DNA from 3 places in the Chryseobacterium sp. sg2396 genome. Region 1 is predicted to be linked to each of the others. Evidence: riboswitches for the same ligand, from Rfam matches in the RefSeq annotation. Region 1 holds a riboswitch; each other region holds the start of a gene.
The links. Region 1 has a riboswitch for cobalamin ahead of ACED20_RS17885 (TonB-dependent receptor plug domain-containing protein). Riboswitches for the same ligand answer to the same signal wherever they lie in the genome.
Positions count from the first base shown of each region.

Region 1 (4,551 bases):
CTACATTCCAGCCGTTTTCCGCATATTCCGTTCCGGAAATCCTGACGAACAGGGCAATGTTCTCATCCAGCTCTTCATTCACAGCGTCCACAACCTCCAGCAGGAACCTGATCCTGTTTTCAAAATTTCCGCCGTATTCATCTGTCCGGATATTGGAAAGCGGTGATAAAAACTGGTGAATCAGATAGCCGTGCGCCGCATGAATTTCAATGACATCGAATCCGGCCGCTGCCGCCCTTCTTGCCGCCAGCTTAAAATGCTGTACCTGCTCTTTTACCTCTTCCAGCGTTAAAGCATGCGGAATTCTCTCTTTCGGATGGTACGGAATAGAACTCGGGGCCACGGTTTCCCAGCCTTCTTCTACCGGAATCTGAACATTGTTCCAGGTAGAACCTTTTCTTCCGGAATGGGCCAGCTGGATTCCTATTTTACTTTCCGAATGGCTGTGAACAAATTCTACGATTTTCTGAAGCTTCTCTGCCTGTTCATCCGTCCAGATTCCCATACAGTGGTTGGTAATTCTTCCGCGGGGTTCTACTCCGGTAGCCTCCAGAATAATTAAACCCGTTCCGCCCTGCGCACGGCTGCCGTAATGTACAAAATGGAAGTCATTGGCCAGCCCGTTTTCACAGGAATACATACACATGGGCGACATCACCCAACGGTTTTTCAACTCAACATTTCTGAATTTAATTGGAGTATATAACATTTTAATTTGGTTTTAAAAAATTGAAAGTTGCAAAGAACAGGCCTATATTGCCCAGCTCATGAAAAAGAAGTACTTTTATCCCCCTTTTTTTAATCCACAATATATGAAAAAAGAAACTCAGATCAGTTACGAGTATTTTAAGAATAGCACCGAGCTGAACGATATTGAAAAAAAATTATTCGGAAAAGCCAAAGAAGCGCGCGAAAATGCGTATGCTCCCTACTCCAATTTCCTGGTAGGTTGTTCCGTCCTGCTGGAAAACGGGGAAATCTATTCGGGAAACAACCAGGAAAATGCGGCTTATCCGTCCGGCCTTTGTGCGGAAAGAACGGCTTTGTTCTGGATCGCCGCCAATTTTCCGGATGTGAAAATCAAAAAGATCTTCGTGGTTGGCGGACCGAAAGAATTCCATGAGAAAAATCCGCCGATCCCTCCTTGCGGTGCCTGCCGGCAAAGCCTGATGGAGTATGAAACCAAACAACATGAAAATATCGATCTTTATTTTTCGAGCATGAATGAGGAAGTGGTGAAAGTACATGCGATCAAGGATCTGCTGCCGTTTTATTTTGATGCTACTTTCCTGTAAGGTCTTATCCATTTTTCTACTTCAACCAGCTATACTTTCCAGACCACCCCGTCTCAATTTTCTTTGAAAATTGATCCGCCCCTCCAGCTCGGAGGGGAGTGTTTGCGCATATTTTTCTTGTTATTTTTTTTATCCTGATAAAACTGATGTTCCGATAGTAGCTGAAGGTCGTCAAGATATTCTTTTATGGTTTTTAGCCCCGATAGAAGCGGCATCCTTTTGGGTTGCGGATGGAGCAGAGCAGAGGTTGTGACCCAAAAGATACAGCGGATAGCGGGAAACAGCTCCTGATATTTTAAAAGGTTTTAAGTTTGAGGGTTTAAGAACGAGTGAGGAAATAGACGGGAATTTGGAGAAGGCTTACTTATGGCAGGTTTTTTATTTATAATTGCTTATAGTTTTTATAGTGGCCATACCACAGTTCGGGGTTATTCGGTTTCGGAATTTGCTTTTCCGGTGAATAAGTTTATCTTTGCAAAAATTTTGGTTTCCAATCATTTGGAATGAAAAGGGAATCGGGCGAAAATCCCGAACTGTCCCCGCAACTGTAGATCGCGCAAAAGATTTCTACGACAAACCACTGTGCAAACGGGAAGGTGTAGAAAGCGAAAGTCAGGAGACCTGCCAGAATCTAATTTTTTAAATAATTGTCTTCGGAGGAAAGGCAAAAAAAGAATGGATATAAAAAGATCTCTAGTACTGCTGTTTTCGTCTTACGGTTGTTTTCTTTTCGGGCAGGAGAAAACCATCGATACGGTGTATGTTTTCGATAACCAGATGAGCAAAGTGAAGCTTTTCCATAAAGTGAACAGCATCAGTCCGGAAGACGCAAAAAAAAACTCAGCGAATCTTTCCGAGATATTACGTTTTCAATCGCCGGTCTACATCAAAGAAAACGGACGGGGCGCAGTTTCTTCGCCTTCCTTCCGGGGAACCGGGGCAGGCCACACCGCTTTTGTCTGGAATGGTATTAACATCAATTCTCAGTTTCTGGGACAAGGAGATGTGAATAATATTCCGTCGATGGGATTCGACCAGCTTGATGTAAAAGCAGGAAGTGTGGGCGTTATTTATGGAAGCGGAGCCATCGGGGGAACAGTACATCTCAACAACAGCCTTGATTTTAATAAAGGTTTTCATGCTTCCCTTTTTTCCGAAGCCGCCTCTTTTGGCACTTATAATAACTTTGCAAAAGCTTCTTTTTCAAACAAGAAATTCAGCTTTAAATTTTCGGGGAATTACTCGGTGAGCGAAAATGATTATGAGGTGAAGGAATCCCGAAATTATATCAACCTAAACGGGGAATATTCCAATACGAACTTCAATTTTGCAGCAGCCTATAAAATTGCTCCACATCACCAGGTTTCATGGATTTCCGAATTTTTCAACGGAGACCAGCATTTTCCTGTATTTTTCGACAGCCAGACCAAAACCAAATATGAAACCCAGAATGTAAGAAGCCTTCTGGTCTGGGACTGGAATGCTCCTAAGCTGAATAATGTTTTCAGGGCTGCCTATACGGAAGAAAACTTCCAGTATTTCGACAACATCAGCAACCCCAAAAGCAGTGGCGGAACAGGTAAAAATTATATCCTGAAGAACGATTTTAATTATTTTCTGAGTCCGAAATGGAATCTCAACATCATTGGAGAATTCCAGGTAAACAAAGGAGAAGGTTATATGAGCGGCATTAAAGAGGTCAGCCGGAAGGTAGGTTCGTTAGCCGGATTGCTGCGGTATTTCGCAACAGAAGATTTACGTTTTGAAGCGGGAATCAAAAAGGATTTCGTTGAGGATTATAGTTCACCGGTCCTGCTCTCGTTTTCGGGAAACTGGAATCTTACAAAATGGTATAACCTTAACCTGAATACCGCTAAAAATTTCAGATACCCATCTTTTAACGACCTGTATTGGCAGCCCGGCGGAAATATGAACCTGAAACCTGAAACAGCTTATCAGTTTGACCTTAAAAACCAGTTTACCATCGCCGGGGTAAAGCTTATGCTGACACCTTACTACATCAGGATCACCGATATGATCACCTGGATCCCTACCAGTATGGGGAATTATTCGCCGGTAAATACATATAAAGTGCAGTCCTACGGCCTGGAATCTCAAATTGAATATGAAAGAAAATTCGGGAAACATAGCCTGAGGTCGAATCTCGGATATTCTTACACGAAATCCACCAATGTGGAGACGGGTAAACAGATGATGTATGTTCCGCTCCATAAGTTTTTCGGAAATATCGATTACCGCTATTCTTTCCTGAAAATATATGTCCAGGGGATGTACAACGGACTTACCTATGCCGACAGTGAAGAAAAAAGAAGTACGGCCATCGAACCGTATTTTGTAATGAATGCAGGAATCTCGGGAACCTTCCTGAAGAATTATACAATCGGTGGCAAGGTGAACAATATTTTTAATGAAATCTATCAGACTACTGCTTTCTATCCGCTGCCCAAAAGGAATTACAGCGTCTATTTGAATATTAATTTTTAAATAAAAATAAATGAAAATCAGAAAAATTTTATCTCTTGCATTTGCTTCAGCGCTGTTGTTCAACATTGCCTGTAGCGATGATGAAATTGTAATGGAAACACAAAAGCAGGATTATGCCAACGGTATTATCATTGCCAATGAAGGAGGGTTCACCACACCAACTTCTGATGTTTCGTATGTAAGCAACGATCTCACGGTTATGCAAAACGGAATTTATGCCCAAAACAATAACAAGGAAATTTTAGGAAATGTCCTGCAAACCATCGGCTTCAGAGGAGACAATGCTTACCTTGTGATGAACGTACCCAACAAGATCGAGATTGTAAACAGGCTTAGTTTTAAAAAGCAGGCTACCGTTACTGCCAACCTTGATAATCCTAGATACATCGCGTTTTCAGGAAGCCAGTATTACGTAACGAACAATAACTTCGGATCGGTAAAGAAAATTAATGTTTACAATACCAGTGATAATACTTTTGTAAAAAGCATCAATTTCGACCGTTATTCGGAAAAAGTTGTGGAAGCCGGAGGAAATATCGTGGTACAAACCGATGGTATTTACTATGATTCTACACCACCGTATGCAAGCCATCCGACAGGAAACACCATCACGATCATCAATCCTTCCAGCAACTCGGTTTCTGCTACGGTAAGCTTACCGAACAACGGAGCGATCATCAGGGATCTTGTTTCATACAACGGATCCGCGTACGTACTTACTTCTAATGATACCGCTTCTTATATTTATAAG
Region 1 is NZ_JBHGAQ010000019.1:81,739-86,289, reverse strand. It holds gene namA (NADPH dehydrogenase NamA) at 1-709, opposite strand, end outside; gene cdd (cytidine deaminase) at 813-1,295, shown strand; cobalamin riboswitch at 1,763-1,939, shown strand; gene ACED20_RS17885 (TonB-dependent receptor plug domain-containing protein) at 1,971-3,800, shown strand; gene ACED20_RS17880 (hypothetical protein) at 3,811-4,551, shown strand, end outside.

Region 2 (4,551 bases), on a different contig from region 1:
CGCAATATGCCACCAATAAAGACCTGACTGAAATGACGGCACAAGTATTAAAAAAGCCTTTATTTATGCCGAATGTCCCGGGATTTGTCCTGAAACTGATCTTTGGAGAACTGTCGGTGGCGGTGCTGGAAGGTTCAAGAGCATCGGCAGAGAAAATAGAAAAGGCAGGATTCCGATTCAGATTTCCCGATCTTAAAGAAGCTTTAAAAGATTTATTGAAAAATTAAATAACGAAGATCTAACACTTTATGCAGGATACAAAAGTAAGTATTGAAAAAACAGAGATCCTCTCTGATAACTGGTACACTTTGAACAAGGTAACGTTCAATATTCAAAAAAAAGACGGAACTTTTGAACAACAAAGCCGTGAAGCATACGATCGGGGCAATGGTGCCGTTATCCTATTGTACAACAAAGATTCCCAGACGGTGATTTTGACGCGACAGTTCCGGCTTCCTACGTTTATCAATGGAAATGAATCAGGCATGATGATCGAAGCCTGTGCCGGACTTCTGGATAACGACAATCCTGAAGAGTGCATCAGAAGGGAAACCGAAGAGGAAACCGGATATAAAATCTCCCATATTGAAAAGATTTTCGAAGCCTATATGTCTCCGGGTTCCGTTACGGAAATACTTCATTTCTTCATCGCAGAATATACCACAGAGATGAAGACCGGTGAAGGCGGTGGCCTGGATGATGAAGGGGAAAATATTGAAGTTCTGGAACTTGATTTTGAAATAGCCCTCGAAATGATTGATTCAGGGGAGATCAAAGATGCCAAAACAATAATGCTGTTGCAGCATATCAGAATAAAATCGATTTTATAAAAAATTAAAGGTAAAAAGATGAAACCACTATATACCGCAGGTTTATGTTTACTGCTATCAGCCCCTGTTTACGCACAGAAAACCGATAAGCCGGGTCCGAAAGACAAAGCCGTCATTGAACATTTTAAAAACGGTTACAAAAAGAAGAATTACAGGAAATTCGACGGAAAAATAACGCTGAACGATAAGCAGATCTTGTTCGACAATAAGATTGTTTTCTATGATCCTTCCGATAAAATTACAACTCTTCTTTTAAAAGAAGGACTGGTTTATCCTCAGATACTTACCGAATATCAGGTTGATAAATTTGAAAATGAAGACAGCGACAGAACCCAAAAAAGATTCGCAAAGCTTCAGAAAAACTGGAAAGACGCTTTTGAGGTGAATAACATCAGGCTCAGCGGCGGAACGGAGCTTGCTTTTTTAAGCAATGACCCGACCATACGCAGATTCAAGGTAGTCTGCAAGGATCCGAAGTTTCCGAACCTGATGATCTATTATTTTGAACTGACCGATAAGAAGGCAGATAAAAACACTCCTACAGAAGACTTTATAAGAAATGCGAAGCTGACGCATATTTTTCAGCGGACAGAGTAAACTGCATTTTCATTTTAATGAAAAATTCTACGATTTCCGATTATTTCAACACCATCTGCGAATTCCGGCAGGCTCATCCTGTTGTAAAATGCCAGCCGCTGCGTACCAACGATCCCGGCATAATGACCGTCAGGGAGGCGTTGAACGGACTGAAAGAAATTCTTGAAAACAAGTACGAAAAATTTAAAGGCATGGCATTATCAGCAGAAATTTCACGTGGTATTACCAATTTACCCCATGTTCTCTATGCCTGCATTCTCCCGCCCGGCCAGTTGGTTCCGAACGGAATTTATACCGTAATCTGTTTTGATCTATTGGGTAGAGGTGCGCTGGTGGGCTGTGTGGAGTCCAAAGTTACCTCTAAAGGACTGGTTACCGTACAACGGAAAAAGAAACCCGGACTTTTACCGATCGATGTCGATGGTGCGAGCGAACGCACGAAATACAACAATGTATTTGTCAATCCCAAAGAATTTTATTATCCGCTGGAAAACAGCGAAATGCTGGAACGGCATATCGCGGAGTCGCTGGGATTGGCATTATCCCTGTTAACGCTATCTATTAGTACTAAAGCATTGACAGAGGTTAAAAAATAATTCCTACATTTGTTCCGAAAATAGTTCTTTAACATCCTTCATCAAACGGAAAAGGTTTTACGTAAAGTAGATTAATAGGGAATCGTGTGAGAATCACGAGCTGTCGCGCAACTGTAAGTAATACCCCAAAGGTTTTTGTCCGAGTATATCCACTGTGCAAACGGGAAGGATGACAGAAACTGTTACAAGTCAGGAGACCTGCCTGTTCCGAATTGACAATGCTCTCGCGGTTCGGAGTTTTTTAGTCACACAGATGATACTGTTGAACGTATGGAGTTAAAATCCTATTAGCGTTTACATTAATCTCTTTATATATACGTGAAAACGGTTAGACAGTCTTTGAAAGTCATACTTTTAAATATGTTTCCAAAAGTCACCGATTTTTATTTGGAGGTTTCAATGAAACGTATCAGTAATAGTAAAATTTAAATCAACTTCCTTTTTTAATGGAAAAATTACGTCTTTACGGTATCTTATTGCATTTCTAACCACTCCTTTCCGAAAGCATTGCGAAGCATCTGGAGAGCTTTTAAAATTATTGTTTCATTTAAAAGTTTTTAAGAACATGCAAACGCACATTCTTGGCTATCCGCGTATTGGTAGCAACAGAGAACTCAAAAAAGCCTGCGAGCAGTATTGGACAGGCAAAACCGATCTTAACCATCTTTTGGAGACCGGAAAAATCATCAAAAACAATCATTGGAAACTTCAGCAGGAGGCAGGCATCGACCTTATCCCCTGCAATGACTTTTCGTATTACGACCAGGTACTGGACATGACCCTTACCGTGGGCGCGATTCCGGAGCGGTACAGGCAACTGGCCGTCCAAAAGCAGGAGACCGATCTTTATTTTGCCATGGCCAGAGGATTCCAGCAGGAAGGCCTGGATATTACCGCAATGGAAATGACGAAATGGTTTGATACCAATTATCATTACATCGTTCCTGAATTTCAGAAAGACCAGGAATTCAGTCTGTTTTCAGACAAAATCATCCAGGAATTCATCAACGCAAAAGAAACGGGAATTCGTGCAAAACCGGTAATAATCGGTCCGGTAACCTATCTTTTGCTGGGAAAAGAAAAAGAAGGAGGTTTTGATAAACTGGATTTAATACGGAACCTTCTTCCTGTTTATCTTCAGATTTTAAAGGAACTGGAAAACCATGGCGCGGAATACATTCAGTTTGATGAGCCGTTTCTGGCACTGGATTTAAGTGGAAAAGCAAAAGAAGCTTACGGATTTGTCTATGCTGAAATCAGGAAACAATTTCCAAATCTCAAATTCATCGTTGCTACTTATTTTGAAGGATTGAAAGACAATCTTTCCCTGGCAGCCGCACTTCCCGTAAACATGCTGCACATCGATCTCGTAAGATGCCCGGAACAGCTGGACAAAGCTTTAAATACGATTCCCGAAACCCTCAGCCTTTCACTTGGAATTGTTGACGGTAGGAATATCTGGAAAAATGATTTTGAGAAATCTTTATCTTTCATTGAAAAAGCGGTACGGAAAATAGGTTCTGAACGGGTATTCATAGCACCATCATGTTCGCTGCTCCACGCTCCTTCCGATCTTGATCTGGAAAAAAACGAAGATATCCTTTCCGCTGAAATAAAGCAGTGGATGGCTTTTGCGAAGCAGAAAGTTCATGAAATTGTAATCTTAAAGAAATTAGCTTCAGAAAATCCGGATTATAATACTTTGCAGCAATTCGCTGAAAATAAAAAAGCCCTTGAGAACCGCAGGATATCAACCTTAATTCATAATCAGGATGTAAAAGACCGTGTTGATGTAACCACGGATGAAGATGCCAAAAGATCTTCTCCATTTAAAGCGAGAAAAAAATCCCAGCAGGATATCCTTCAGCTTCCATTGTTTCCTACGACTACGATCGGCTCGTTTCCACAGACAAAGGAAGTAAGGAACTGGAGGGCAAAATTCAAAAAAGGTAAGCTCAATGCTGAACAATATGATGCGTTACTGAAGCAGGAGACAGAAAGGACCATCCGCTGGCAGGAAGAAATCGGAATTGATGTCTTGGTTCACGGTGAATTTGAAAGAAACGATATGGTGGAATATTTTGGGGAACAGCTGGCCGGATTTGCCTTTACCCAAAACGGATGGGTACAGAGCTACGGAAGCCGCTGCGTAAAACCGCCCGTAATTTACGGAGATGTTCACCGCCCGGCTCCGATGACCGTTTATTGGTCGGAATATGCCCAGTCCCTGACAAAAAAATGGGTAAAAGGAATGCTTACCGGGCCGGTGACGATCCTTCAATGGTCTTTTGTCCGTGATGACCAGCCTCGTTCTCTGACCTGTAAACAGATCGCCCTGGCGATCCGCGATGAAGTGACCGACCTGGAAAGAGCAGGCATCAGGATTATCCAGATCGATGAACCGGCGATCCGTGAAGGGCTGCCATTAAGAGCTGCTGAATGGCAAAATTACCTTAGATGGGCCGTAGAAGCTTTCCGTATCTCCGCAAGCGGCGTGGAGGATGCCACGCAGATCCATACGCATATGT
Region 2 is NZ_JBHGAQ010000014.1:68,917-73,467, forward strand. It holds gene ACED20_RS14950 (TIGR01777 family oxidoreductase) at 1-227, shown strand, start outside; gene nudK (GDP-mannose pyrophosphatase NudK) at 249-830, shown strand; gene ACED20_RS14960 (hypothetical protein) at 849-1,427, shown strand; gene ACED20_RS14965 (hypothetical protein) at 1,445-2,023, shown strand; cobalamin riboswitch at 2,059-2,244, shown strand; gene metE (5-methyltetrahydropteroyltriglutamate--homocysteine S-methyltransferase) at 2,589-4,551, shown strand, end outside.
Region 2: another riboswitch for cobalamin. It lies ahead of metE (5-methyltetrahydropteroyltriglutamate--homocysteine S-methyltransferase); the one in region 1 lies ahead of ACED20_RS17885 (TonB-dependent receptor plug domain-containing protein).

Region 3 (4,551 bases), on a different contig from region 1:
CTTCGGTAATGATCTTTCCCAGTTCTTTCACCTCGTTTTCCTCAATATCCGAACTGAAAAGGGTTTTCGCCACGATATTAAACGCCAGCGTATGGAAAAGATCATATAAATCCACTTCAGGTTCCCGATCAAATGGCTGAAATACTTTATCGATTTCCTCATCCATAATGGAAACCAGATTAGCGATTTTGGCTTTGCTGAAGCCGGGCTGGATCAGTCGCCTCTGCTGGAGCCAGTCTTTTCCGTTGTTGGTAAGCAGTCCGTTACCAAGGTATTTCCCCAGTGTGATGGATTGTATTTCCGATTTGAAATAATTTTTATGATTCTGCTTTAAAATATATTCGATGAATTCCTTATCCTGTGTGAAGATGAATTTTTTGTCCGTAAAAGAAGCTTTCAGATAATAGCTGTCTCCGAAGATGGCGTGATTTCCGCTGATAACGCCCAGCGGATCCTTTACTCCGTTTAAAAGGGCATATAATTTTCTTTTTCCTGTAATTTCCGGAGGATAACTGAATTGAGAAGCCATACTGAATATTTACCTTAAAAATACAACTAATCTCTCATAGTGATTGTATGGAATTTAAAAAGTTGATGTTGGGAATCGCAAGCACACAAGGAAATTTTGTATTCATAGTGCAGGAAGGTGCAAGATTATTTTTGATAAAATGTAATGCCGCTTATTTTTATGTATAATCAGATGTACGGTATAAAAATTTGAAACGGTCATATTTATTGCGACTGATACAGCTAATTAAAGAAAAGGAATCAATAAAAAAGGTATTGCTGAATCAATAGAAATGGGCTTCAGCCCATTTATTTGATAATGTGCGATAATTGGCTTTTAGCCAAATTAACCACAATAAAAACATTAAGTTTTTACCAGATGCAATTGATCGCAAATGTAGCATTTTAGATGTCGATAAGTTCAACCATTTGTTATACCGTACTCACATTAAATAAAATTATCTTCAAAAGCCGTATTTTTGCAAAAAATTACCATCACTTAAACAAAACAGCAATGAAGATCCAGAAAGAAATCGACTTTATCCTGGCGGTGGACGCCCTGAAAAATGTACAGCGGAGAAATTACAATGCCGACGATTCAAGAAGGGAAAATACAGCAGAACATTCCTGGCAGATTATTATTTTGGCCCAAATTCTTTTTCCGTATGCTAAAAACCGAGCAGATATCGATTTGCTGAGGGTGATCCGCATGCTGTCCATTCATGACCTGGTGGAAATTGAAGCAGGGGATACTTTTATATTTGACGAAGCGGCGATGGTCGGGAAATTTGAACGGGAAAAAATTTCAGCCCAGAAGATTTTCGGTATTCTGGATGAACCGTTGCGGTCCGAATTTTTTAACCTTTGGCTTGAATTTGAAGAAGAGCAGACGCCGGATGCCATTTTTGCCTGTGCGATCGACCGCATTATGCCTTTTATCCTGAATTCGCATACCTCGGGAAAGAGCTGGACTGAAGCGGGTATAACGGAAAAACAGATCCGGAATATGCTGGAAAATGCCATTAGCCGGGCATCTGATGAATTGGGAGAAGCGTTCCAGCTGCTACTGATTAAAAACCTGGAAACAGAGAAGGTGCTGAAATAAAGTAAACCTGAAATAGAAGCCTGTTTAAAAGGTTGGACGATGGAAGCTGGAGGCTGGAGGTTTTTTCAATTGGCATATCGATAACAGTCTGAAATATCAAATGATCTGCGTAAGGGATAAAATTAGTTAAAATCCTGATCATTTTTTTTCTTTTTTAAATCAGTGAAAATAAATTATATATTATCGAATTTACATTGAAATATCCAGGTTTTGCAGATTCATAAAATAAAAATCGGCGGGCAAAGCCCGCCGAAACTGATTAAAAAAACAATGAGAAGTATGAGTTCCGGCGAACTTTGGTCGCCGGAACCTGTTTATAGGATTTGGATCGGTTTCTTGAATTCATCAATGGCGACAAAAGTAAAATCACCTACGATGGCCTTTTCCCTTTCGTAGGAATACATCTGCTCGGTATAGATTTCCACATTTACTTTCAGGCTGGTTTTTCCTACATGAACTACCTTTCCGATCAGTTCCACAATGGTCCCGGCAGGAATCGACCTTTTGAAATCGATCTTGTCACTGCTTACGGTCACCACGCGTTTTCTGGCAAAGCGGGTGGCTGCAATAAAGGCTACTTCGTCCATCAGCTGCATGGCCGTACCTCCGAAAAGCGTATCGTAATGATTGGTTGTATTGGGAAAAACCGCTTTGAAAATTCGGGTTTCGGACTTTTCAATTCTTTCTTCTGTCGTCATATTTCATTATTAATTAAAGCGAAATGAAATAGATAACATAACAGCAGAGCAGAGATGGGAATCTCCGTTGTCCGTCTGGTCAATAAACTTCAAATCGCGAAAGTTTTATGGTAAAGAAAAGGCAGGTCTCCTGACTTGTAACATCTTTATTTCCTTCCCATCCGTTGCTCCGGACAGTGGATCATTAATAAAGACTGCAGTTACTTACAGTTGCGCGACAGTTCGTGATTTTCACACGATTCCCTTTTAATCTGCGGTTAAGCAGAACCGGTTTCCTGGAAAGTTCAAAATACAGCTATTAGGCCGATAGAAAGACTTTCCGATGACAAAAGTAATGATTATTGATGAATTATTCAGGATTTTTGAAAATGATCTGGCTTTCGGCCTTTCCCTGCTTAATGGTCCAGATCGTGGTATAACGGTTCTGTCCGGAACCATTGATCATATAAAGGAAAATATGGTCGTTGTCGATGGCCGTTACGCCCACATTATTGAAATCCATGGTTGGCTGGAACATATTCTTGATGGCATCCCTTACGAAAACGGAGCCCCGTCCCGGCTGCTGAACCCGTACGGATTTAATTTCGGTTAGGTCTTCAGGAAGTTCTTTTCCTACGCCCCATGCTTTTACCTTATCCACTTTAAGGATATTTCCTTCCGCATCTTTCTCCTGCTTTTTTATCTTTGCATAAGAAGGGTAGACATCGATAATAACTTTGGTCCGTTGATTTCCCGGAATTTTCGGATTGGAATCATCGGTAAAGATCAGAGATTTCCCGTTCTTGGATTTGGAGGGGGTAAATTGTGGAAGCTTGTCTACGAAAACCACCCGGTTTTTATTCACCATGCCTTCTTTGGTAATGCTGTCATACCGTACGAAAGGTTTTTCGGTGTCTTCTCTTTCAGGATATTTGATCCAGATCCACTCGGTTTCTCCCGGAGCCGGCTTTTCGTAAATAAACACATCACCCGTCTTCATGCGGATCTTATCGACGATTTTCCGGTAATCATCTTTATGGACCCGTACCATAGCATAGCCTTCTTCAGCTTTTACCACCCCGAAAGGAACTTTGTTCTGGCCTTTGGCAAAAGCCACGGAAAAAATACTGAAAACGGATATATACAATGCTTTAGATACGGAAATCATCATGAAATTTTTTAATAGTCCAAATATATAAATTAAACTTGTTTAAACTTTTTATTCCACCACAAAAGTCACAAAAGATTTAGATTTTATTTGAAATTAAATGCTGCAAAGGATTAAAAAAATATGCAGCCGTTTGAAAATTTTTGATTTTTAATGATGAGAATACTATTCAAAAGTCTGCGTTTTGTTATTTTAATAAAAAAGCTAGATCATTCGATATCCAGGAACGTCAGCCAGTATGCTGACCAGATCAGCTTCCGGTATCCCGCATTCTTCCAGCCTGTTACCTGATTCCCACCGCAGATTTATTTTACTTGAATACTACTTTCGGGCAGATAATAATGCCGCTGTAATTCATTTAAGTCTTTAATTCGCTTCAAAGAGCCATCGTGAAGAACGTAAATGTCGTCTGAAATCTCTATCAAATTCTGCACATCAAAATCTGAAATGATAAATCCTTTTTCTTTGGATCTTTCTTTTATCATTTTCATTACTTTTTCGGTGAAGATGGGAGAGAGGCCGCTGTAGGGCTGGTCCAGCAGGATAAATTCGGCTTCGGAATGGATGACCGTCATTACTTCCGCCAGTTTTCTTTCGCCACCGGAAAGATTTCTTACGGTCCTGTTCAGGAATGGCCGGAGGAGATCATCACTAAAAAGTTTTCTGGTATTTTCCGGGTTACAGAACAAAGGAATCAGTTCTTTAATTTTAATATGCTTCGGGAACATTGGGCTTTGTGGAAGATAGGCGATCTTATTTCGTCTGTCCGATTGCTTCGTCAGCACCTGTTCGTTGTATTTGATAAATTGAGAATCTCCTTTCATAGTTCCGAAAATAATTTGAAGTAAAGTGGATTTCCCCGAACCGATTCGTCCCAATAAGGCCGTAATATTTCCTGTTTCACAACTTAGGCAGACATCCTGTAAAATTTTCTTTGAACCAAAGGATTTTGTAATTCTGTCGATATGTAATTTATTCATAAAAATTTAGAGATCAGATTAATAACAAAACCGATTGAAACGGTAGTGATCCAAAGAAACGATTTTGAAAAACCGAAATTGGCAAAGAACACGTACTCATTTCTAAATCTCAGT
Region 3 is NZ_JBHGAQ010000011.1:65,047-69,597, forward strand. It holds gene ACED20_RS12685 (cytochrome P450) at 1-529, opposite strand, end outside; gene ACED20_RS12690 (HD family hydrolase) at 1,022-1,612, shown strand; gene ACED20_RS12695 (acyl-CoA thioesterase) at 1,927-2,310, opposite strand; cobalamin riboswitch at 2,413-2,597, opposite strand; gene ACED20_RS12700 (hypothetical protein) at 2,660-3,460, opposite strand; gene ACED20_RS12705 (ATP-binding cassette domain-containing protein) at 3,763-4,437, opposite strand.
Region 3: another riboswitch for cobalamin. It lies ahead of ACED20_RS12695 (acyl-CoA thioesterase); the one in region 1 lies ahead of ACED20_RS17885 (TonB-dependent receptor plug domain-containing protein).